Regions from separate parts of the Colwellia aquaemaris genome, predicted to be linked through region 1. Evidence: predicted binding sites of a transcription regulator. Region 1 holds the regulator's gene; each other region holds the start of a gene.

Region 1 (8,464 bases):
TTAACACTGACGGTACATTAACGTACAGCTTTGTTGAAAGTTTAACAGCATCATACCCATTCTACTTTATCCGCTTTGTTGGTGGTGTGTTAGTGGTTGCAGGCTTTGTTTTAATGGCTTACAACATGTTCAAAACTATTGGTGCTAAAGACGGAAGTCTTAAGCCAGTTGAAGCAGCTTAAGGAGCCATACCATGATCAACAAACATGAAAAAGTTGAAAAAAGCGTTGGCTTATTCTTTATCTTCACTATCTTTGCTATCAGCATCGGTGGTTTAGTAGAAATTACGCCGCTTTTCTTCCAAAAAGCAACAACAACACCTGTTGACAACTTACGCCCATACACAGCTCTAGAAATGGAAGGTCGTGATATTTATATCCGTGAAGGTTGTAACGTATGTCATAGCCAAATGATCCGTCCATTTCGTGCTGAAACAGAGCGTTACGGTCATTACTCGGTTGCTGGTGAACAAGTTTGGGAGCACCCACACTTATGGGGTTCAAAACGTACTGGTCCTGACTTAGCCCGTGTTGGCGGTCGTTACAGCGATGACTGGCACCGCGCTCACCTACTTGACCCTCGCTCTGTTGTGCCTGAGTCAAATATGCCTTCATTTAAGTGGTTAGCTGAAAATACCCTTGATGGCGAATTAACGGGTAAGAAGTTAGCAACTTTTAACTTCTTAACACGTAATCGCAGCCATAAAGATGAGCAAGGTAACCCGATCCCGCTTTACTCTGAAACTGATATTGCTGATGCAAAAAAGGCAGTTAAAGGAAAAACGGAAATGGATGCGTTGATTGCATATTTGCAATCTCTTGGCCATGCATTGAAGTAATGGCTATGGATTACGGCACGCTTAGAGGGTTAATTGCCCTATTAATATTGGCACTATTTATTGTCATTGTGGTTTGGTCATATTCAAAAAAACGCAAAGGCGCGTTTGATGAAGCGGCAAATTCAATTTTCGAAGAAAAAGATGAAATAAATCACTCTGACAAAAATAACAAACAGGAGACTAATAATAATGTCTAGCTTCTGGAGTATTTGGATTTCAGTTCTTACCTTAGGTACATTAGTAGGTTGTTACCTACTATTGCGCTGGTGTTTAAAGAACTTTGCAGGCGTTGAAGAAGGTGAGTCTATGGGCCACACCTTTGACGGAATTGAAGAGTTGAACAACCCACTACCAAAATGGTGGAGTACATTCTTCTTATTAACAATCATTTGGGGTTTTGGCTACTTATTACTTTACCCAGGTTTAGGTAACTTCCAAGGTTTACTAGGTTGGAAAAGTTCTAACCAAGGCATTTTGAATTTATCTGAGTCAAAGGCGAGCGTTGTTGCCGCGAAAGATTCAGGCATGCTAGTTCAGTATGACCGTGAAGTTGAAGCCGCTGATGCTAAATATGGTCCAATCTTTGAAGCTTATGCTGCACAAAGTATTGAAACCTTAGCGGGTGACGAAGAAGCATTGAAAGTAGGCCAACGTTTATTTTTACAAAACTGTTCACAGTGTCACGGCTCTGATGCTCGTGGTACCACTGGCTTCCCTAACCTAGCTGATAAAGACTGGTTATACGGTGGTTCACCAGAAATGATCAAAGCCAGTATTATGCACGGTCGTAAAGCGAACGGCATGATGGCGTGGAAAGACGCTTTAGGCGGCGAGCAAGGCGTGAAAGAAGTAGCAGCATTTGTGCTAAGTTTAAGTGGTCGCGAAGTTGACGCTACAGCTGCACAAGCGGGTAAAGCTAAATTTTCTATGTGTGCGGCTTGTCACGGCGCTGAAGGTCAAGGCAGTGTTGCTATGGGTATTCCATTAGGTGCACCTAATTTAACGGATAACACTTGGTTATACGGTGGCTCTCAACGTGCTGTTGAAGCGTCAATCGCTAATGGTCGTGCCGGCGTTATGCCAGCATGGGATAAGATCTTAGGTGAAGAAAAAGTTCACGTGATCAGCGCTTACGTTTATAGCCTATCTCAAAAATAAATTTAATATATAAATATTAAGTTTAACTTTTAAAAACAAAGCCTTGGTGTTTAATTACACTGAGGCTTTTTTAATTCTAGCGATAAATTAAAATTCTCTAAATTAACGCTTTTTTGATAGTTCCCATTTAAGAAAAGCCGTATAATATGCACACTATCTGTAAATAAGAAATTTTCATGAAAACATCTTGGTATCGAGAGCCTTGGGCATGGCTTGTATTTATTTTGCCTTTTACCGCAGTTGTTGCTGGCATTGTTACTTTCATTATTGCTAACTCAAACCCAGATACGCTCGTTGTTGGTGATTACTACAAAAAAGGTAAAGCAATCAACCTTGAGTTAGGGAAAATCAAGCAAGCTCAAAAGCTAGGTATGCGCTTTGACTTAAAACTTGATGATGAGCAATTAACTATTCGCCCAACCGGTATCGAAAAAGAATTTCCATTATTAAATGTAAACTTTTATCACTCTACGTTGGCTGATAGAGATTTTTATTTAGTATTAACCGCTGACGGTAATGGTGATTTCAACCATTATTTTGAGCCAGAGCAAAATGTTTCGGGCAAATGGCGGGTTACGATCAGCCCGTTTGAAAATCATTGGAAAATACAGTCGGTCATTACCTTACCTCAGTCTGACTTTATCGATATTAGTCCTAACCCAGCACAAGCTAATTAATGGCCTAGAATTAATGAGCCTAGATTGTTTTCATTGTGGTGAAGTTGTTCCTAACGGTATTAGTTTAGCAACCAATATTGACAATATTTCACAGCCCATGTGCTGTGTTGGTTGCCAAGCTGTATCGCAAACTATTGTTGATAATAACCTCACCGATTATTACCGATTTCGCAGTGCCCCGGCACAAAAAGGCGACATGCTAGTTCCCGAGCAATTACAGCGCAATGAAATTCTTGATGATGAGAATCTGCAAAGTGAATTTGCTTACTATCATGACGGCTTTAAAGAAACCATATTAACCATAGAAGGCATAAGCTGCTCAGCCTGCGCTTGGCTAATAGAAATGCAGGTTAGTAAACTGCAAGGCATTAATAAAATTAATGTCAATGCCACCACCCAAAGAGCGACGGTGCAATGGCAAGAAAACATCGTTAAACTAAGTGAAATATTAGGCTTAATTGAAAAAATTGGCTATCACGCCCTACCTTTTAAGGCGAGTACCGCAGAAGAAATCAATAAAAAACAGGCAAAAAACTTTATTAAACGTTTAGGCATATCCGGCATTTTAATGATGCAAGTGATGATGATTGCCTTTGGTTTATATTTTGGCGCTTTTTCAGATATGGCCGAACATAATTTAGTTTACTTACGCTGGGCAAGCTTCTTTCTCACTATACCTATTGTTACCTACGGCGCCTTCCCTTTTTATAAAAGTGCATTCTATGCCTTAAAAGCAAAACAATTATCGATGGATGTTCCGGTATCCATCGCTATTGGTTTAGCATTTCTTGCCAGCGGCTGGGCAACCTTAACGCAGCAAGGTGAAGTATATTTTGAATCAGTTTCCATGTTTACTTTCTTGCTACTTATTGGCAAATTCTTGGAGTTTAGAGCACGCACCCGAGCCGCTGACGTTTCGGCTAATTTATTAAAATTAATGCCAATGACAGCGATTAAACTAGTTGATAATCAGGAAAGTTTTATTGCAGCGACCAATCTCAGTGCCGGTGACGTTATCATTATTAAGCCTGGTGAAACAATTCCAGCTGACAGTGAAATTAGCTCAGGAAGTAGTCAAATAAATGAAGCTATGCTCTCAGGTGAGCAATTGCCTTTGCAAAAAGGTGAACGAGACATTATTTACGCGGGTACTATTAATGGCGATGGTAATTTAACGGCGGTTGTAAAGCATAACAATCAAGCGTCATTTCTCAGCCAATTAATCCGCTTAAGTGAAACATCACAAACTCATAAGCCTAAGCTGGCAAAATTATCAGATAAAATTGCCCAATACTTTGTTGCTTTAATTCTAGTAACGGCGTCTTGCACCGCTTTTTATTGGGCTCAGCACCAACCAAGTGAGGCATTTTGGATCACGCTATCAGTGCTTGTTGTGACTTGTCCTTGTGCTTTGTCACTGGCAACACCTACTGCACTTACCTGTGCAACCACTCGGCTAAATAGAGATGGGATCATGGTAAAGTCAGGCCATGTATTAGAAACCATGCCAGAAATTGACGTTATGGCATTTGATAAAACCGGTACTTTAACAACGGGGGAGTTTACCATTGCCAATGTGGTTACTTACGGCGATTACGCGCTTGAAAATAACCCTGAAGGCAAACAACAAGTACTAGCGATTGCCGCAGCACTTGAAACCTATTCAGCACACCCGCTTGCCAAAGCATTTAGCCAATACAAAGACTTTACCTTAAAAGCTACACAAGTTGTGGTGGAGCCCGGTGCTGGTGTTACAGGTTATGTAAACGACAAGCATTATCGCATTGGTAAAAACTCTTGGTTATTAGCAAAAAACGACTCTCAAGCATTTAACGCACAATGCGTACTGATGGAAGGTGAAACCCTAATTGCCGAATTTTATTTACACGATGACCTACGCAGCGATGCGAAGCCATTGGTTGACTTTCTTCATACTTCCAATATGAAAACCCTTATGCTTTCTGGCGACCATAAGCCGGGCTGTAACGCAATACAATCACAATTACACTTAAGCCAAGTACAAGCGAATTTATCAGCACAAGACAAAGTAAACGCGATTAAGCAACAGCAATTATCACATAATGTTGCCATGATTGGCGATGGTGTAAATGATACGCCAGTATTAGGAGCCGCACACCTATCAATTGCTATGGGTAGCGGTACCGATATTGCGAAAAATGGCGCCGATGTTATATTGCTCAACAATAAACTTGCCTGTGTTAAAACCTTAAGAGAAGTATCTGAACGCACAACTGTAATTGTAAAACAAAATTATCTTTGGGCGTTTGGGTACAATGCCATCGTTTTACCATTGGCGGTTATGGGCTATATTGCACCATATATGGCAGTAATAGGCATGTCGGCTAGTTCAATTTTAGTGGTAAGTAATTCTTTAAGGCTATTAAAAAAATGAGCGTAATTTATGTATTAATCCCCATTGCTATTTTACTCACCGCAATAGGTATTTATATTTTCTTTTGGGCGGTTAAAACCGAGCAATTTGATGATCTTGAAAAACAAGGTATGAGTATTTTGTTTGATGACGCCAATGATAAAAAAGAGAATAACGCACAACAAAAATCGGAGTCAGCTAACAATCAAACTGATGTTAAAACTACCTCCAAACTTGACGGCAAGAATAATGTCACAAACAAGTAATAACTAAAGCCATGAACCTCGATTACTTTTCTGCCTTTATTATCGGCTTATTGGGCTCAGGTCATTGCATCGTTATGTGCGGCGGCATTAGCACTATGCTCACCACGGCCATTTCCCAAACGGCTGAGAATAAAAAATACCGTATAGTATTTTCCTATAACCTTGGCAGAATTGTTTCTTATAGTTTAATTGGTGGCTTAGTAGCACTTACCAGTTCAATGGCGGCAAAAAGTATTGGCTTTCCTGTTGTTGCACTAAAATCAATTGCGGGCATATTTTTAATTTTACTCGGCCTTTATTTAGGACAATGGCTAATGTGGTTAAGCCATATTGAGCATTTAGGTAAAAAGCTCTGGCAGTATATATCGCCAAATACGAAAAAATTTATTCCTATTAAAAACAATCGCAGTGCTTTTGCATTAGGCGCGTTATGGGGCTGGCTGCCTTGTGGCTTAGTTTATTCAACATTAACTTGGTCGTTGGCCAGTGCAAACGCAATTAATGGTGCACTAATTATGTTTTTCTTTGGACTTGGCACTTTACCTGCTTTGCTGTCAGTATCTTTAGGGACAATTAGCGTCAAGTCCCTATTAGGTAACGCTCTCTTTAGAAAGTCAGCCGCCGTTTTACTGATTTTATACGGTATTTATACTATACTTATTGCATATCTATAACGCATCTAATATGATCCTAATCATTAAAATGCAAAATTTATATAGGTTACTATGAGTAATAAATCGTGTACAGGTCAGCAACATATTCACTGCCAAAACTGTAGTATTAGCGAGCTATGTCTGCCGTTTTCCCTAAATGATAAAGAGCTAGATACGTTAGATAATATTATTGATCGTAAGCGCCCTATTCATAAAGGCGAGCAGATCTTCAATGATGGTCAACCTATGCATGCACTTTACGCTATTCGTTCTGGTACTTTTAAAACTTATACGGTCAACGAGCAAGGTGAAGAGCAAATTACCGGTTTTCATTTAGCCGGTGACTTATTGGGTTTTGACGCTATCGCTAATGCTGAGCATCCAAGCTTTGCTAAAGCACTTGAAACCTCTATGGTATGTGAAATTCCTTACAACACGCTGGATAGCTTGTCTAACAGCATGCCAAAATTGAAAAAGCAAATTTTACGTATGATGAGTACGGAAATTCGCGGTGATCAAGAAATGCTAACGCTACTTAACCGTAAAAATGCCGAACAACGCTTAGCAACGTTTATTAGCACATTAAGTAGTCGCTACCATGCTCGTGGCTTATCTGCATCTGAGTTTCGTTTATCAATGACCCGTAGCGATATTGGTAACTATATTGGCTTAACGGTTGAAACTATCAGTCGTTTACTTAACCGTTTTCACAAAAATGGTTTAATTCAGGTTGACGGCAAGTTAATAACTATTCTTGATATCGACAAATTAAACGAGTGCGCGGCACTTTAATCTCCTTCCTTACATTACCTTAAACTTCCTTATTTAAACATTTCACGCTATGCTTAGCGTGAAATGTTGTTTATATTTGATACGATAATAAATTGATTTAAAACAACTATTATTGTTTCAAACTATTCTATTGTTATAGCTACAGCAGATAATTGATAAAGGAATTAGATATGGATAAGTATCAAAAAATACTCGCTATTGTTGATCCAACAACAGAAGATCAAAAAGCGCTAAAGCGTGCTATAGAATTAGCCCGTAAAACTGGCGCTAACATTACTGCATTTTTGACCATATACGATTTTTCTTATGAAATGACTACTATGTTATCAAGTGATGAACGTGAGGCCATGCGTCAATCCGTTATCAATGACAGAACCCAATGGCTACAAACATTACTTGCAGAGCTCGATTTACATGGCTTAAACGTAGATTGTCGTGTGATATGGCATAACCGTCCATTCGAGCAAATTATTGAGCAAGTATTAAAAAATGGCTACGACATAGTGATTAAAGGGACGCACCAGCACGATAAGTTAAAGTCGGTAATTTTTACACCAACTGACTGGCATCTTTTGCGTAAGTGCCCTTGCCCTGTGTTGTTAGTAAAAGAACATTTATGGCCTGACAATGGCAACATAGTAGCAGCGCTAAATATTGGTAGTGACGAAGAAGAGCACAGTTCACTTAATGACAAAATTACTGCTGAAGCTAAACAACTAACAAAAGTGATGAAAGCCAACTTACACTTAGTTAACTCTTTTCCCGGCACGCCAGTTAATATTGCCATTGAAATTCCAGAGTTCAATGCCAGCGATTACAACCGTTCAATGCAAAAACATCATGAGAATGCCATGAAAGCGCATGCAAGCGCGTTTAACATTGCTGAAGAAAACACCCATATAAAAGAAGGTTTGCCTGAAGACGTTATTCAAAGTGTGGCGGACACCCTAGACGCCGAGTTAGTTATTTTGGGTACCGTAGGCCGAACCGGCTTATCAGCGGCACTTATTGGCAACACAGCCGAACATGTCATTGATCGCTTAAACTGTGATGTATTGGCATTAAAACCTGAAGGTTATATTTCACCACTCGACATTGAATAATGTGATCTAGTACAAATTTTTATAAATTGAAGTTGAACTTGCCGGATTTAATGGCCTGTTCAACTTTTTTCATTTCACAGCTTCGGCTATACTACGCGCCGCAATTTATTGGGAATTAATTATGAGCGCAGATTTAAAATCACCCTTAACACCTAGCCAAAACACACAATTACAAAAGCTTGAAAAACGTTTACGACGTCATGTTGGCCAAGCTATTGCACAATACAACATGATTGAAGACGGCGATAAAATTATGGTGTGCTTATCTGGCGGTAAAGACAGTTATGCGCTGCTAGAAATTTTAATGCTGTTAAAAGCCTCTGCGCCAATAAAGTTTGAACTAGTTGCTGTTAACCTTGACCAAAAACAACCAGGTTTTCCTGAGCATATTTTACCTAATTACCTAGAGTCACTTGGTGTTGACTATCAAATTGTCGAAGAAGACACCTATGCTATTGTAAAAGAGAAGATTCCAGAAGGAAAAACCACCTGTAGTTTATGTTCACGTTTACGCAGAGCACTACTTTACAAAGCCGCTAAAGCCCTTGGCGCAACTAAAATAGCCTTAGGACACCACCGTGATGA
Region 2 (8,464 bases), on a different contig from region 1:
CACACAAGCTGAAGTTTACTGTGCAGAAAATAAATAACTCAGCTAACAGTAAACTTCATATAAAATGCCTAAAGTCATTATTTACGCTATTTTATAAAACTTAAAACGTTATTTTCTAACTTAACATTAATATGATCACCACTAGAGAACTCTCCAGCTAATAGCTTCTGCGCTAATGGGTTTTCAATTTCTTGCTGAATTGAACGCTTTAAAGGCCGGGCACCAAAAACGGGATCAAAACCAACCGAGGCTACAAAAGATAATACTTCATCTGAAACTGTCATGGTTATTTCGCGCTCTTCTAATCGCTGAGTTAAAGCAGAGATTTGAATAGCCGCTATATGCTTAATTTGTTCCGCTAATAAAGGGTGGAACACTACGGTTTCATCAACTCGGTTAATAAACTCAGGCTTAAAGTGATGTCCTAATTCAGAAGTTACTTTATTTTTCATTTCTGCATATTGACTATCATCTGACAATTCTTGGATCAGATCAGAGCCAATATTTGAGGTCATAATGATCACAGTATTTTTAAAGTCTACTGTTCGCCCTTGTCCATCTGTTAGCCTGCCATCATCTAACACTTGTAGCAATATATTGAAAACATCAGGGTGTGCTTTTTCAATTTCATCTAACAAAATAACCGAATAAGGCTTACGTCTTACAGATTCTGTTAAATAGCCGCCTTCTTCATAGCCAACATAGCCTGGAGGTGCCCCCACTAAACGAGCAACAGAGTGTTTTTCCATAAATTCCGACATATCAACCCGCACTAGCGCATCTTCGCTATCAAAAAGAAAATGTGCCAAGGCTTTAGTAAGCTCTGTTTTACCAACCCCAGTGGGGCCTAGAAATAGAAATGATCCGATAGGCTGATTTGGATCTGCTAAGCCCGCTCTTGAGCGGCGAATGGCATTAGAAACAGACACCACAGCTTCCGATTGCCCAATAACACGTTTGTGTAGCTTATCTTCCATTTTAAGCAATTTATCGCTTTCACCTTCAAGCATTTTCGCCACAGGTATTCCTGTTGCCCTACTTAACACATCTGCAATTTCAACATCAGTAACCTTATTTCGTAACAAAGTCATTTCCTGCATTTCTGCTTGGGCAGCAAGGTCAAGTTGCTTTTCAAGATCGGGAATGCGGCTATATTGCAGCTCGGCCATAACATTTAAGTCACCTGCTCTTCGCGCGGCTTCTAACTCAATGCGCGCTTGCTCTAAGTCTGTTTTTATTGCTTGGCTGCCATGTAAAGCGGCTTTTTCTGTTTTCCATACTTCATCCAATTCGTCATAACTGGCTTGGCATGTTGCAATATCATCTGAAATTAAATCTAAACGTTTTCTAGATGCAGGGTCTGAGTCTTTCGACAAAGCACGTTGTTCTAACTTTAATTGAATAAGCCGACGCTCAAGTCTATCTAGGTTTTCTGGTTTTGAATCCATTTGCAAACGAATACTTGAAGCTGCTTCATCAATAAGATCAATCGCTTTATCTGGCAATTGACGGTCACTAATATAACGATGCGATAAAGCGGCTGCTGCAACAATAGCAGGATCGGTTATTTCAACATTGTGATGTAGTTCATAACGCTCTTTTAAACCACGCAATATTGCAATCGTGTCTTCAACGCTTGGTTCATCAATAAGTACTTTTTGAAAGCGTCTTTCTAGCGCTGCATCTTTTTCAATATATTGGCGGTATTCATCAAGCGTGGTAGCACCTACGCAATGTAGCTCGCCTCGAGCAAGTGCAGGCTTTAACATATTGCCGGCATCCATGGCGCCATCAGTTTTACCTGCGCCTACCATGGTATGTAATTCATCAATAAATAGAATTATCTGCCCTTCTTCTTGGGCCAGCTCACTCAGCACAGCTTTTAAACGTTCCTCAAATTCACCTCTATATTTAGCACCGGCAACTAGCGCGCCCATATCAAGAGATAATACCCGTTTGTTACGAATACCTTCAGGTACTTCATGATCAACAATTCGTTGTGCCAAGCCTTCTGCGATGGCGGTTTTACCGACACCAGGTTGACCAATTAATACCGGATTATTCTTGGTTCGACGTTGCAATACTTGTATGGTACGACGAATTTCATCATCTCGGCCAATAACAGGGTCTAGTTTGCCTAGTTCAGCTCGCTCAGTAAGATCAACGGTATATTTCTCCAAAGCTTGACGGGTTTCTTCAGCATTTACATCATCAACATTTTTTCCGCCACGTACATGTAATATTGCATCTTGCACTCGTTGTTCACTTGCGCCTAAACTTTTTAATATTTGCCCTAACTTACCTTTATCTTGCAGCGCAGCAAGTACAAAAATTTCTGACGATATATACTTGTCACCGTGCTTTTGAGAAAACTTATCGCACAAATTGAGAATATTACCCATGGTCGAAGACAGCTGTACTTCACCACCCGCACCATCAACCTGCGCTAGCTCGCCAATGGCTGCCTCTAGTTGTGTTCTTAATGCTCTAACATTAATGCCTGCGCTTTTTAATAACGGAATAATACTGCTAGCATTTTGGTTAATAAGTGCCAACATCAGGTGCACAGGCTCTATAAATTGATGATCTTTGCCTAACGCAATTGATTGAGCATCTGATATTGCCATTTGAAAAGTTTGAGTGAATCGATCTAAACGCATGAGTAGTCTCCTATTGCCATATTACTGGGCTTACATTTCAGTTACTTATGTTATAAGGACAGGGTAATAGATTTTCAAGTTAACGCGTATAATGTCTTTGACATAAAACAATATTGGCTTTTGTTTAATACTTTCAAGAATAAGCCACACCGAAAGTTTAGTGGTAGGCAGTTAAGTTAAACTAATAATACTCGCCATACGCCCTGTTCTGCCATCACGACGAAAAGAGTAATATTTATCACTTTCGGTAAAAGTACAATCACGTGAAAAGGCAATATTTTCAATACCACATTGCTTTAATTGTAGTGTAGCAATCATAACCATATCAGCTAAATACTTTGTGGTTTGGTTATGCGTTGAACAGGTATTTGTTACTGGCAGAAACGCACTAGAAAAACTCCTCGATATTTGTATAAAACTCTGCTTAACTTCCTCACCTACTTCAAATGCTTGCGGGCCAATACAGGGGCCTAACCAAGCATAAATATCGCTTACCGGTGTTTGCATTTTACTTATGGTGTTTTCAATAATTTTTCCTGCTAAAGGCCGCCAGCCAGCATGGATTGCCGCAATTTCCCGACCACTTTTATCAGCTAACAAAATAGGCAGGCAATCAGCAGTCATAATAGCTAAAGCTAAATTTTTTCTACGAGTAATGACAGCATCCGCAATAATAGCTTTTTCACTGTGCTTATCAATGTATGCAACATGGCTACCATGCACTTGCTCTAACCACTGGATATTAGTTTGTGAAGGGAAAAAGTTTACTAGTGCTTGCCGATTACGGACGACATTTTCAGCGCTGTCACCAACGTGCGCACCTAAATTAAAATCGTCAAAATCACTAGGCACTTTTTTATTAATGTTGCTATTTAAAAACTTTGCAGAAATTAATTTAGAAAGGCTAGGTGGAATACAACGCGTAGTAGAAATAGCCAACACTTTCGATGTTGGCCATTTGATCAAGTGAATATCGTCAATGGCTTTAGTAGTCACTTACGCTAATATTCTCTTTCGAGTCGATACGTAGCATATCCGTTAACGCCACCATATCCTCAGGTACATCGGCATGCCATGTCATTTGTTCACCCGTTATCGGATGAAATAGCGATAACATTGCAGCATGTAACGCTTGGCGTTTAAACTGTCGTAGCATTTCACGTAATTCTTCAGAGGCATTTTTTGGCGGACGAGGACGGCCACCATAAACAGGATCGCCAACTAGCGGGTGCGTGATATGCGCCATATGCACACGAATTTGGTGGGTACGACCGGTTTCTAATCGCAAGCGTAAACGCGTATGCAGTCTAAACTTTTCCATGACACGGTAATGAGTTACTGAAGGGCGCCCTGAAAATGTTACCGCCATATGAGTACGCTTGGTGGCATGACGACCTATTGGCTCATCAACAACTCCACCAGCAGTCATTATGCCATTCGCAATGGCTTCATACTCTCGGGTAATTTCTCTAGCTTGTAATGACTCAACGAGGTTAGTTTGCGCAGCAATGGTTTTAGCGACCACCATTAAACCAGTAGTATCTTTATCTAATCGGTGAACAATCCCTGCTCGCGGCACCACGTCTAACTGTGGGCAATGGTGTAACAAAGCATTTAACACTGTACCATCAGGATTACCTGCACCAGGGTGCACAACTAAACCAGCGGGTTTATTAATCACTAAAATATCATCATCTTCATAAACAATATTTAACGGAATATCTTGAGCCTCAAAGCGAATTTCGGCTTCTATTTCTGTGTTGATGGCAATTTGCTCACCACCAAACATTTTTTCACGTGCCTTATCTACGACTTGGCCATTCACCGTAACGTGACCTGCTAAAATCCATTCTTTTAAACGTGAACGTGAATATTCAGGGAACATCTCAGCCAAAGTCTGGTCGAAACGTTTACCTAAACATGATTCGGGAACTGTATCCCGGTGTTGAATTATCTCAGCCATTAAACTCTCTATTAATTAGCACTGTGCAAGGCATGATTGCTAGGTTAGAATGCCAGTTACTTATTTTACCTTTTTGCAGCAGCAATTACATTAAGTAATTACATTAAGTAGTTATAGCGGTGAAGAAGAGATTTATTTTAACTAAAACAAAGTAGTGATATTGAAGTCTATGGAAAAAATGACAATAAGAATAATGTGCCTAACATTAATGTTAGGTTTAACTGCCTGTTCTGGCACAAGTGAAAAAGAAATTGAAAAGGTGCCAGACAAGTCAGCTCAAGCATTATTTTCCGATGCTCGACAATCTTTGGACAACGGTTTATACCAAAAAGCAATTCAAATACTGTCAGCAATTGATTCTCGCTTTCCATATGGTCCTATTTCGCATCAAGTGCAATTAGACTTGATTTACGCATATTACAAAAGTGGTGATGCAGCACAAGGTATTGCCTTAACCGATCGATTTTTACGATTAAATCCTACCCATGCCAATTTAGACTATGTGTACTATATGCGTGCACTAATCAATATCGCCACGCAAGAAAACTTATTCCAAGACTTGGCCGGGATTGACCGCTCAGATAGAGATCCAACAGCTGCAAGGGATGCGTTTAAAGATTTAAAAACAATTTTGGAAAAATACCCTGAAAGTAAATACGCTGCTGATGCTCGTCAGCGCATGATAGGTATTAAGTCTCGTTTAGCGAAATATGAATTAGCCGTTGCTCGTTACTATTTAAAACGTGAAGCTTACGTTTCATCGGCTAACCGAGGTAAATATATTGTTGAATACTTCTCTCCAAGTCCAGAAACAGAGCAAGCTCTTGAAATAATGATCATTTGTTATGGTAAACTTGGTTTAGAAGATTTACGCATCAACGCAAAACAAGTGTTGGCTGCAAACTACCCTAACAACCCATTAGTGGCAAATTAGTTGGTTGGTTAATTTAGTTTAGCTTTTTATAAAACTGAAAATAAAAATACCAGCAAATGCTGGTATTTTTTTGCTTATACAGGACGATTTAAATAGCTTCTGCGTCTTCTTCACCCGTTCGAATTCGAATCACACGTTCAACATCGGTAATAAAAATTTTACCATCACCAATTTTTCCGGTCTGGGCAGTTTCAAGTATTGTATTTACGCAGCGTTCTACATTCTCTTTTGACACAACAATTTCAAGCTTCACTTTCGGCAAAAAATCTACCATATATTCCGCACCACGATAAAGCTCGGTGTGACCTTTTTGTCTTCCGAATCCTTTAACCTCAGACACCGTCATACCGTTGACACCAATTTCGCCAAGAGCTTCACGAACGTCGTCCATTTTAAAAGGTTTGATTATCGCTTCTATCTTTTTCATCTTTACAGCCTGTAGGTTGATTTGAGAATTTGAACACCATTGAAACCGTATTATCACCCTTAGTCGTACTTAATATCAACACATCATAAAAATTAAACAGCGCTTCAATAGAGCAAAAATTCTATTCAAGCGAAGAGTTTGTTACACTAGCGTTAAACACTTCTCGTTAATGTAACTTACTAAAGTAAGCCATACCAAAAGGAAAAAGAATGAACCCGCAAGCAATTATCGATGAAATGAAAGTTCTGCCTGAAATTGATACCCGCTTCGAAATAAACCGCCGTGTTGACTTCATCAAAAATCAGTTAGTACGTTCAGGTTTAAAAACATTGGTATTAGGCATTAGTGGTGGTGTAGATTCGTCAACATGTGGTCGTTTAGCACAACTGGCCGTGGACTCGCTTAATCAAGAACAAGAATCAACTGAGCAAGCTTATCAGTTTATTGCCGTACGATTACCTTTTGATATACAAGCAGATGAAGACGATGCCCAATTAGCATTAAAATTTATCAATCCAAGCCATTGCCTAACCACCAATATATTTGCCGGCGCAGAAGGTATTCACAATGAAACGCTACAAGCATTAACTAGTGCTGGGCTTAATTCGGCAAGCGATGCTCAAATAGATTTTTCTAAAGGTAACGTAAAAGCAAGAACTCGTATGGTAATGCAATACCATATCGCTGGAATATTAGGTGGATTAGTGCTTGGTACCGATCATTCCGCAGAAAATATTACCGGATTTTTTACCAAGTGGGGTGACGGAGCTTGTGACATTGCACCACTTTTTGGTTTATCAAAAAGGCAAGTAAAGCAAGTTGCGACTGAGCTAGGTGCTCCAGATCAGCTCGTAGCGAAAGCGCCAACAGCAGACTTAGAAGAGCTTTCACCTGGCAAGAAAGATGAAGACGCACTAGGTCTCAGTTACGAGCAACTTGACGATTTTCTTGAGGGTAAAAATACCGATAAAATTGTAGAAGAAAAAGTAATAGCTATCTATTTGAAAACTCAACATAAGCGTAATCCAATCCCAACAATATACGAAAATTAAGTTTTTCACCTTGGAAAAATCCAATATTTTTGACTATACCTAGCAGTGCTAAATACTCTCAACTAAGGAATGGTTGTTATGTCAAAGTATATTGGATTTACCATCATTGAAATATTAATTTCATTGGCAATAATATTAAGTTTAATTTCTATCGGAATACCCAGTTTAAATAACTTTCTTGTATCTAGCCGCGTTGACAGTGAAATTGTATCATTGCAACGCTTATTATTGATTGCGAGAAATGCAGCGCTTACCAACAACAGCAAAGTTACGCTTTGTCCTCTTGATAGCCAAAGCCGATGTACCAATCTATGGCAAGACAAGATTAGTGTTTTCATTGATATAAATAACAATAAAGTTTTCGAGCCCAATTTAAGCGAAAAAATAATCGCCCAGAAATCAGCCATAAAGCTTGGCGACAAATTACAATATGGTAAAACCCGCATCGGACTCACCTATGCTTCAACAGGCCATTTATCAGGTTGGGGACAAAATGCCACATTTAGTTATTGCCCTGAAAACCATAGCGACAAGAATAGGGGGATTGTTGTCGCACCATCCGGTAGAAGCTACATTAGCGCAACAAACAAAAGTAATACTGCAAATATTAGACGAACCGGAAAGAAAATAGCTTGTAGTTGACTCAGATAACACCATATTTTTCTAGCTGTTAACAATTATCAATGCTATAAATTAACTAATTGCAGTTTACTTGGCTGATGTTATGCCTAAATCAAAAATCAACTTATATAGCACTAAATTGCCTGGTAAAGGCTTTACTATTACTGAATTACTGATAGGTATTGGAATTGTTGGTTTACTTACAGCAATAGCTGCACCGAGCCTTAGCGAGTATATGGTGCAGTCACGTGTTGACAATGAAATTAGCGAATTGCATCGATTAATACTTACAGCAAGAAACACTGCTATTAACAGCGGTAAAAATGTAACAATATGTCCATTAACAGGCGCTAACTGCGGCACTAATTGGCATAATGAGTTGAGTGTTTTTTCAAATAGCGATAATACTCTTACGAATAATAAGAGTTATGACAGTAGCAATGAAGAATTAATAAAAATTAAAGCTAAAGCCGAAAGCAATGACAGCTTAAAATTCAGCCAAAACATCATTATTTTTTCCCCTACTGGCCGTTTGGTCTCTGGTGGCAATGGAAGCTTTAGCTATTGTCCTAAAAATCATAGCGATCTTTCACGAGGATTAGAGGTTTCCTTATCAGGGCGAGTATATGCAACGTCAGATACCGATAATGATAGCAAAGATGAAAAGAGAGATGGTAGCGAGATCAGCTGTAGCTAAGCAGCCGACCTCATATCATTAAAACTTATAGAAGTTGACGTGCTAAACTTATCTCGGATACTTGGCAAATAAATTTCTTGCCTGAATAGAACTAAACGAATTTTCTAATT
Region 3 (8,464 bases), on a different contig from region 1:
TAATTCTGCAAGTTTAATGGTACCGCCAGTACGGGTTTTAAATGGTTTACCGTCATCACCCATCATCATGCCGAATGGACAGTGATCATAGCCAACATGCTCAGGTAAGAAACCAGCCTTACGGGCAACAATTTCTACTTGTTTGAAATGCAATGCTTGGCGGGCATCTGTAAAAATAATAATGCGATCGGCATTTAGTTCACCACTGCGGTAGCGACATGCTGATAAATCGGTTGTTGCATATAAGTAGCCACCACCTGATTTTTGTACGATAAATACTGAAGGATCGCCGTCTTTGTTGGCCATCTCGTTAATGAAAACTACTTTCGCACCTTGATCTTCAACAGCAATTTTTTGTGCCATTAATTCATCAATAACGTTAGATAAGTCATCGTTATAGGCACTTTCACCCATAATGTCATCGCGGGTCAAAGTAACATTTAGTTTTTGGTAAATTTCTTCACTATGGGCAATTGAAATATCAATAAACTGCTGCCAAAGTTTCGCACATTGTGTTTCGCCACTTTGTAATTTCACAACATAGTCACGGGCACGGTCAGCAAAACCGTCTTCATCATCAAAACGTACCTTAGCTTCACGATAAAAGTTCTCTAAATCAGCAAGAGCAGTTTCAGCTACTTCGTTGGACGCAAGCTTGTCGCTTAAATGTGCCAGCAACATACCAAATTGTGTGCCCCAATCACCCATATGGTTTTGACGAATAACATGCTCACCACGAAACTCTAAAGCGCGAACAACAGCATCACCAATTATGGTCGAGCGTAAGTGGCCTACGTGCATTTCTTTAGCAAGATTAGGTGCAGAATAATCAACCACAACTTTTTGTGGTTTGGCTGATTGGCTAACACCTAACTTGTTGTCAGTTGTCACTTGGTTTAGTTGCGTTGCTAACCAATTTTTATCTAAATGAATATTAATAAAGCCAGGGCCTGCTAATTCTACTTTTTCGGCAATGCCTGATAAATCAAGCGCATCAACAACTTTTGTTGCTAACTCTCTTGGATTTGTTTTGAGCTTCTTAGCTGCACCCATAACACCGTTTGCCTGATAGTCACCAAAGTTTGCTCTGTTTGATAGACTGATCGCTGGATTTGTTCCTTCCGGCAAACCTGCTGCCGTCATAGCTGCACTAACTTTTTCACTTAGGATGTTACTAATATTCATGTAAATTAACTCTTTATTGGATTGCAAACTCAACGCTGTTTTAATCAACCTTGAGTCGATAAGCGTAAGTTAAAATATTACGCTTATGAATAAGTTACGCGATAGAATTTCGCTTGTCACCATTGATGAACAATTAATGTTCACGTGTTTTGTGGAACACAATATCAGGGTGGCGTTCTTGCGCTAAGCTTAGGTTGACCATAGTTGGTGCAATGTAAGTTAAGTTATCGCCACCATCTAATGCCAAGTTATCGTAAGCTTTCTTTTGAAATTGCTCTAATGTTCTTTCATCATCACAGGTACACCAGCGCGCCGTAGCAACACTAATTGGTTCGTATATAGCGTCAACATTGTATTCAGTTTTTAATCGTTGCACGACAACTTCAAATTGTAGTACACCAACCGCACCAACGATCATGTCGTTAGAATTTAATGGTCTAAATACTTGTACTGCACCTTCTTCAGAGAGCTGGATAAGACCTTTTTGAAGCTGCTTTGCTTTAAGCGGGTCGCGCAAACGAATGCGTCTAAACATTTCAGGCGCGAAATTTGGTATGCCACTAAACTTCATATTTTCACCAGCGGTAAAGGTATCGCCAATTTGAATACTGCCATGGTTATGCAAACCGATAATATCACCGGCAAAGGCCTGCTCAACATTGGAACGATCACCCGCCATAAAAGTTACCGCGTCAGCAATTTTAACGTCTTTGCCGATACGTACTTGTTTCATTTTCATGCCTTTTTCGTACTTGCCTGAACAAATACGCATAAAGGCGATACGGTCACGGTGTTTTGGATCCATATTCGCTTGTATTTTAAATACAAAGCCAGAGAATTTTTCTTCTTCTGCGTTTACGGTACGAGTATCCGTTAAACGTGGTAAAGGTTTAGGAGCCCATTTGGTTAAGCCGTCAAGCATATGGTCAACACCAAAGTTACCTAATGCCGTACCAAAAAATACCGGAGTTAACTCACCTTTTAAAAACTCTTCATGATCAAACTCGTGTGATGCGCCGATAACAAGTTCTAGCTCTTCACGTAAATCTTCAGCATAGTGTCCAATTTCAGCGTCCAATTCAGGGTTGTTAATACCCGTAATAATACGCTTTTCTTGAATGGTGTGACCTTGACCTGACTGATATAAAAATACTTCATCCGTTAAAATGTTATATACACCTTTAAATTCTTTACCCATGCCAATTGGCCAAGTAATTGGTGCACATTTAATTTTTAATACGTCTTCAACCTCGTCCATTACTTCCATTGGGTCACGAACGTCACGGTCCATTTTATTCATGAAAGTAATAATTGGTGTATCGCGTAAGCGGGTCACTTCCATTAATTTTATGGTACGTGCTTCTACACCTTTTGCAACGTCAATTACCATCAAACATGAATCAACGGCAGTCAGTGTACGGTAAGTATCTTCTGAGAAGTCTTCATGGCCTGGAGTATCAAGTAAGTTGACTAGGCAATCAGCATATGGGAATTGCATAACCGAGGTAGTGATTGAAATACCACGGTCCTTTTCCATTTCCATCCAGTCAGATTTTGCATGTTGGCCTGATTTTTTGCCTTTTACCGTCCCTGCTTTTTGTAAAGCTTGACCGAAAAGTAGTACTTTTTCAGTGATCGTCGTTTTACCCGCATCAGGGTGACTAATAATTGCGAAGGTGCGACGTAAATCGACTTCCTGCTGTTGTACAGACATGCAAATTACCTGTTATTTAGTGGATGAAATAAATTTAGCGTAAATTTTAAAGCGCAACATTATAGCGAAAACCAAGACGAAGGGCAGTAACTATATGCCGAGAAATCGGTATTATTTTTGATTTATTTTCTCAATCTGAAAAATTAACCGCAAAAAACTTGACTTTATAGATTACGGTTGTAATCTTTGTGTTGTTGATTACAATTGTAATCAAGTTGAATTATACCCGATGAATGTGTGGAGCTAGGTCAATGGAACAGCAAATGGCTGATATCAGCAAAGCTGAATTTGAAGTATTAGAAGTGTTGTGGCAACAGTATCCGGCCGCGGCAAGCGATATAGTTGAGCGACTCAGTAAGAAAAAAACTTGGCATGAGAAAACCGTAAAAACTTTACTTAATCGATTGGTAAAAAAACAAGCGGTTGGTTTTATTAAAGAGCAGCGCCGCTATTTATATTCCCCATTGTTTGAGCGAGAGCACTATACGCAAGCAGCAAGCAAAAGTTTAGTTGAGCGATTGTTTAGTGGTCAATTATCGCCTTTAGTTGCTGGCTTTGCTAAAAATAAGAAGTTAGAGCGAGATGATGTCGAGGCACTCAAGTCACTTATTGACCAATGGGAAAGTGAGCATGATTGAGTCATTATTTAATGTGTTAACCAATGCGATAATCCCCCTAACCTTGGTGTTGGCTTTAGTACTTTTGCTACGGCCGGTACTGTTAAAGTTTTTCGGTGCTAATAGCACATATTTTACTTGGCTTGTCGTGCCACTGGCATTGATAGGTTATCACTTAGCACCTTTGTTGTTTAACTCGGAGCGTCAATTCCTCGCAAATAATAATATTGAGCGTATATTAGTGACCTCTAAACAAGCACTATCGCATATTAATGATTTCAATTGGCTCGCTATTATTAGTGCATTTATTTCCTGCTTTTTGCTGATAATTGCAGTAATTGAGCATTGGCAATTTAAGCGTACCTTATTGCCCGCAGCACACAATATCTCTACTCGTATAGAGCAGAGTTTACGATCAACAATTGCTAAACGCCGTTTGATGCTTGTTGTCAGTGAAAGTATTGAAAGTCCGATGATCATAGGTTTACTAACACCTAAATTGGTACTGCCGAGTCGTTTTCTCGAAATATATAACCAAGAACAACAGCAACTTATTGTTGCGCACGAAATCTGTCATTTTGATCGCAATGACATTTATTGGAACCTATTGGCATTTGCTTTAATTGCCTTGTTTTGGTTCCACCCGTTGGCATGGCTAGCCTATATTAGGTTTCGCCGTGACCAAGAGCTTTCCTGTGATCAAACTACGCTGGCGCGCAAGCCGTTAGATAGCAGGATTAACTATAGTAGAGCATTGCTAATTACCGCACAACAAAAGCAACGATTCGCTTTTGCTCACTTATCGTTTAATGAATATGGAGATAAAACCGTGATGTTAGAAAGAATAACGCAAATTAAAAATTTTAAGGTGATGGGAAAGCCAGCAGTAACTGTTTATGGTGTTATATTGACTGCCCTAATGACCAGTATAAGTTATGCCGGCCATGTTGGCATGCAAGGCCAAACGGGAGACCAAGTCAAACATAAACAAGCCGTTAATGATGTATACCCAATTATTCGTATTGAGCCTAAATACCCAATTAAAGCTGCGAAAGAAGGTGTAGAAGGTGCGGTTTTACTTAAGTTTGATGTTGATAGTGAAGGTGCAACTAAAAACATTCGCGTGGTTGCTGCACAGCCTGAAAAAGTTTTTGATGATGTCGCTATTACAGCTTTGTCGAAATGGAAATATGGTTCAAAAAATCATGCAACTAAGGAGGGGCTAGTTGTCCAACTTGATTTTCGTATGGACAAGAATTCAAATCAACCCATTCACCTTGTGGAAAGAATTGAAGTTTCCAAATAGAGCCTGGAGTAGACCTTAATAAAAAAGACCAATTATTTGGTCTTTTTTTAGTTTTAGGCTAAATAAATAGGAAGGATGATTTAAAACAAAAGCATTCAACAAAAGTTATTAAAAAACAAGGAATAGTCTATGCTTTAAATTAGTTGATTTTAGTCATTCCAGTGGTAACCTTAAAAAATATAAGGTTTTTTATAATTGTGCTTAAATTGTTTGATTTATATCAAGCTCTTTGAGTTAGCGTTATTGTATTGTCGGCGCATGATATTTTGGTAATGACATTTTTATGAGGAATAACGTTGTTGCATCTCGTTGTGGTATTGGATTTTTATGGTTGATTTAACGCGCCGTAATTTTTTGCGAGCAAAAAAAGTTTCTACGCCACCGGCGACTAGGCTGCCTTGGACAGCTGATGAAACTTTATTTACACGAGGTTGTACACAATGTGGCAAGTGTTTAAGCGCTTGTGAAGAAAATATTATTGTTAAAGGTGACGGTGGCTTTCCTGAAATAAATTTCAGTAAAGGAGAGTGCACATTTTGCCAACAATGTGTTGTCGCTTGTGATGAGCCTTTATTTAACACATTTGAAAGCAAACCTTGGCAACTTAATATTGAAATTACCTCTGATTGTTTGGCAACTAAGCAAGTTCATTGTCAAATTTGCCAAGATAGCTGTGAGCCCGAAGCCATTATTTTTAAATACCTTCAGGCATCAGTACCTCAACCCAATATTGTATTAAGTGATTGTAGTAGCTGTGGGGCTTGTGTGTCAGTTTGTCCTGAATCAGCAATTAAGTTATCAACATCCTTGTTAGGAGCAGACCATGAGTGAATTAGAGCAATTAATATGGAATGTGCTGGGGTACTCCTCAATGCCATTTATTTTTTTGTTTGGTTTTATCGCCACAGCGATTGTCGCAGTTTTTATTTTAAAAATGTTTGGCGCTAAGCCAAGCGAGTAATTTAGTTAGTTTGTTCTTCGTTGCATAAAACGAGTTACCGAACGTTAATAAGAGGGCAATAAATGTGATAAATCTTTTAGAAGAAAGCCCCGTAAATATAGCTGGAGTTATGTTTATGGCTCATCCTAAGAATGCGGAAAAAGTAGCGGAAAACTTGGCTGAGTTTCCCGGTGCTGAAGTACATGCCAAAGGAGAAAATGGCAGTTTGGTAGTTACGGTCGAGGGACTCGAAGGCGAAGAAAATCAAGCTAAACGTATTATTGAAACAATTACCGATATGGGCAATGTTAGCGGTGTTATTTCATCATCATTAATATTTCATCACAATGACGCTGGCTTACCTCAGCATCAGGGGAAAAAACTATGACTTTAACTAGACGTGACTTTATAAAAGCAAACGCTGTTGCTGCAACTGCTGTTGCAGCAGGGGTTGCAGTACCAAGTGCAGCTTCAAATTTGATCACTAATTCATCAGAAAGCACTATTAAGTGGGATAAGGCGCCTTGTCGTTTTTGTGGTACTGGCTGTAGTGTTTTAGTTGGTACACAGCACGGAAAAGTTGTTGCTACCCAAGGTGATCCTGAGGCTGAAGTTAATAAAGGCTTAAACTGTATTAAAGGCTATTTCTTATCAAAAATTATGTATGGTAAGGACCGCTTAACCCAGCCTTTATTACGTATGACTGATGGTAAGTATGATAAAGAAGGTGACTTTGCACCGGTAAGTTGGGATAAAGCATTTGATGTTATGGCAGATAAGTTTAAGGCTGCTATTAAGAAAAAAGGCCCGACATCTGTTGGTATGTTTGGCTCAGGCCAATGGACGGTTTGGGAAGGTTATGCAGCTTCTAAATTGATGAAAGCAGGCTTCCGTTCTAATAATATCGATCCAAATGCTCGTCACTGTATGGCGTCTGCTGTTGGTGGCTTTATGCGTACCTTTGGTATCGACGAACCGATGGGCTGTTATGACGATTTGGAAAATGCTGATGTATTTGTGCTTTGGGGCTCAAATATGGCTGAAATGCATCCTATTCTTTGGTCGCGTCTAACTGATCGTCGTTTAAGTGCACCGCATGTTAAAGTACATGTTTTATCAACCTATAAACATCGTAGTTTTGAGCTTGCTGATAACGGTATGATTTTTACACCGCAAACAGATTTAGCCATTTTAAACTTCATTGCAAACTACATTATTGAAAATAATGCTGTTAATGAAGACTTTATGAAAAAGCATGTTAATGTTCGCGAAGGGGTAACTGATATAGGCTATGGCTTACGTCCTACACATCCGCTAGAAAAAGCAGCTAAGAACCCTGGAAAAGGTGGTTCTAAGCCAATGAGCTTTGAAGATTACGCTAAATTCGTCAGTACTTATACTGTTGAGTATGTGTCAAAACTTTCTGGTGTACCTGAAGCTAACTTAATTGAAATGGCGAAGCTTTACGCGGATCCAAAAGTGAAAGTTACCTCATTTTGGACTATGGGCTTTAACCAACATACCCGTGGTGTTTGGGCGAATAACCTAATGTATAACGTTCATTTATTGACGGGTAAAATCTCTGAACCAGGTAATAGTCCGTTCTCATTAACGGGTCAGCCATCTGCATGTGGTACCGCACGTGAAGTAGGTACTTTTGCGCACCGTTTACCAGCTGATTTGGTGGTTAAAAACCCTAAGCATAGAGCCTTTACTGAAAATATTTGGAAGCTGCCAGAAGGTACAATTCCACCAAAACCAGGTTATCACGCGGTTTTACAAAACCGTATGCTTAAAGACGGCAAGCTTAACGCTTACTGGGTGCAATGTAATAACAATGTGCAAGCTGCAGCGAATATGAATGAAGAGACGTTGCCGGGCTACCGCAATCCAGAAAACTTTATTGTTGTATCTGACCCATATCCAACGGTTACCGCACAAGCCGCAGATCTGATTTTACCAACCGCTATGTGGGTTGAAAAAGAAGGGGCATACGGTAACGCAGAGCGTCGTACCCAGTTCTGGCACCAACAAGTGAATGCGCCAGGTGAAGCACGTTCAGACCTATGGCAGTTAGTGGAATTTTCAAAACGCTTTAAAGTGGAAGAAGTATGGCCAGAAGAACTGATTGCTAAGCAACCTGAAGTTCGAGGGAAAACACTATTTGATATTTTATACGCTAATGGCAATGTCAATAAATTCCCAATGTCAGAATCAAAAGGTGATACTAACTTTGAAGGTGATCATTTTGGCTTCTATATCCAAAAAGGCTTATTCGAAGAGTATGCTGAGTTTGGCCGTGGCCATGGTCATGATTTAGCTGACTTTGATCGCTACCACGAAGAGCGCGGGTTACGTTGGCCAGTGGTTGATGGTAAGGAAACTAAGTGGCGTTTTAGAGAAGGCCATGACCCTTACGTTGCTAAAGGTAGCGAAGTACAGTTTTATGGTAAAAAAGACAATAAAGCGATTATTTTTGCATTACCTTATGAGCCACCAGCAGAGTCTCCAGATGAGGAGTACAACTTATGGTTAAGTACAGGTCGTGTACTTGAGCATTGGCATTCAGGTTCCATGACAGCGCGTGTACCAGAGCTTCATAAGGCATTTCCTGATGCCGTAATATTTATGCACCCAGATGATGCGAGAGAACGTGGTCTGCGTCGTGGTGATAAAGTATTAATGGCTTCTCGTCGAGGCGA

Evidence for each region. Region 1 encodes FNR, which switches genes on or off when oxygen is low (the NO sensors DNR and NnrR bind a similar motif). Its sites were predicted from a motif close to TTGATCTAGATCAA; they were not measured.
Region 2: a site for FNR is predicted at 2,758-2,771, ahead of clpB (ATP-dependent chaperone ClpB). Genes of this name have one in related genera too.
Region 3: a site for FNR is predicted at 5,033-5,046, ahead of napF (ferredoxin-type protein NapF). Genes of this name have one in related genera too.

Annotation. Positions count from the first base shown of each region.
Region 1 is NZ_BAAJLV010000004.1:186,665-195,128, forward strand. Features, by position in the region: gene ccoN (cytochrome-c oxidase, cbb3-type subunit I) at 1-182, shown strand, start outside; gene ccoO (cytochrome-c oxidase, cbb3-type subunit II) at 194-838, shown strand; gene AC27HL_RS12725 (cbb3-type cytochrome oxidase subunit 3) at 844-1,035, shown strand; gene ccoP (cytochrome-c oxidase, cbb3-type subunit III) at 1,028-1,996, shown strand; gene AC27HL_RS12735 (FixH family protein) at 2,173-2,673, shown strand; gene AC27HL_RS12740 (heavy metal translocating P-type ATPase) at 2,687-5,086, shown strand; gene ccoS (cbb3-type cytochrome oxidase assembly protein CcoS) at 5,083-5,331, shown strand; gene AC27HL_RS12750 (sulfite exporter TauE/SafE family protein) at 5,343-6,005, shown strand; gene fnr (fumarate/nitrate reduction transcriptional regulator Fnr) at 6,057-6,776, shown strand; gene uspE (universal stress protein UspE) at 6,947-7,879, shown strand; gene ttcA (tRNA 2-thiocytidine(32) synthetase TtcA) at 8,001-8,464, shown strand, end outside.
Region 2 is NZ_BAAJLV010000011.1:63,590-72,053, reverse strand. Features, by position in the region: gene AC27HL_RS18840 (hypothetical protein) at 1-37, shown strand, start outside; gene clpB (ATP-dependent chaperone ClpB) at 87-2,660, opposite strand; gene pgeF (peptidoglycan editing factor PgeF) at 2,832-3,656, opposite strand; gene rluD (23S rRNA pseudouridine(1911/1915/1917) synthase RluD) at 3,646-4,623, opposite strand; gene AC27HL_RS18820 (outer membrane protein assembly factor BamD) at 4,802-5,557, shown strand; gene glnB (nitrogen regulatory protein P-II) at 5,646-5,984, opposite strand; gene nadE (ammonia-dependent NAD(+) synthetase) at 6,194-7,036, shown strand; gene AC27HL_RS18805 (GspH/FimT family pseudopilin) at 7,115-7,678, shown strand; gene AC27HL_RS18800 (GspH/FimT family pseudopilin) at 7,761-8,354, shown strand; gene AC27HL_RS18795 (TapY2 family type IVa secretion system protein) at 8,403-8,464, opposite strand, start outside.
Region 3 is NZ_BAAJLV010000001.1:1,369,089-1,377,552, forward strand. Features, by position in the region: gene argS (arginine--tRNA ligase) at 1-1,185, opposite strand, end outside; gene prfC (peptide chain release factor 3) at 1,319-2,899, opposite strand; gene AC27HL_RS06075 (BlaI/MecI/CopY family transcriptional regulator) at 3,151-3,537, shown strand; gene AC27HL_RS06080 (M56 family metallopeptidase) at 3,530-4,822, shown strand; gene napF (ferredoxin-type protein NapF) at 5,150-5,653, shown strand; gene AC27HL_RS06090 (TIGR02808 family protein) at 5,646-5,783, shown strand; gene AC27HL_RS06095 (chaperone NapD) at 5,848-6,150, shown strand; gene napA (nitrate reductase catalytic subunit NapA) at 6,147-8,464, shown strand, end outside.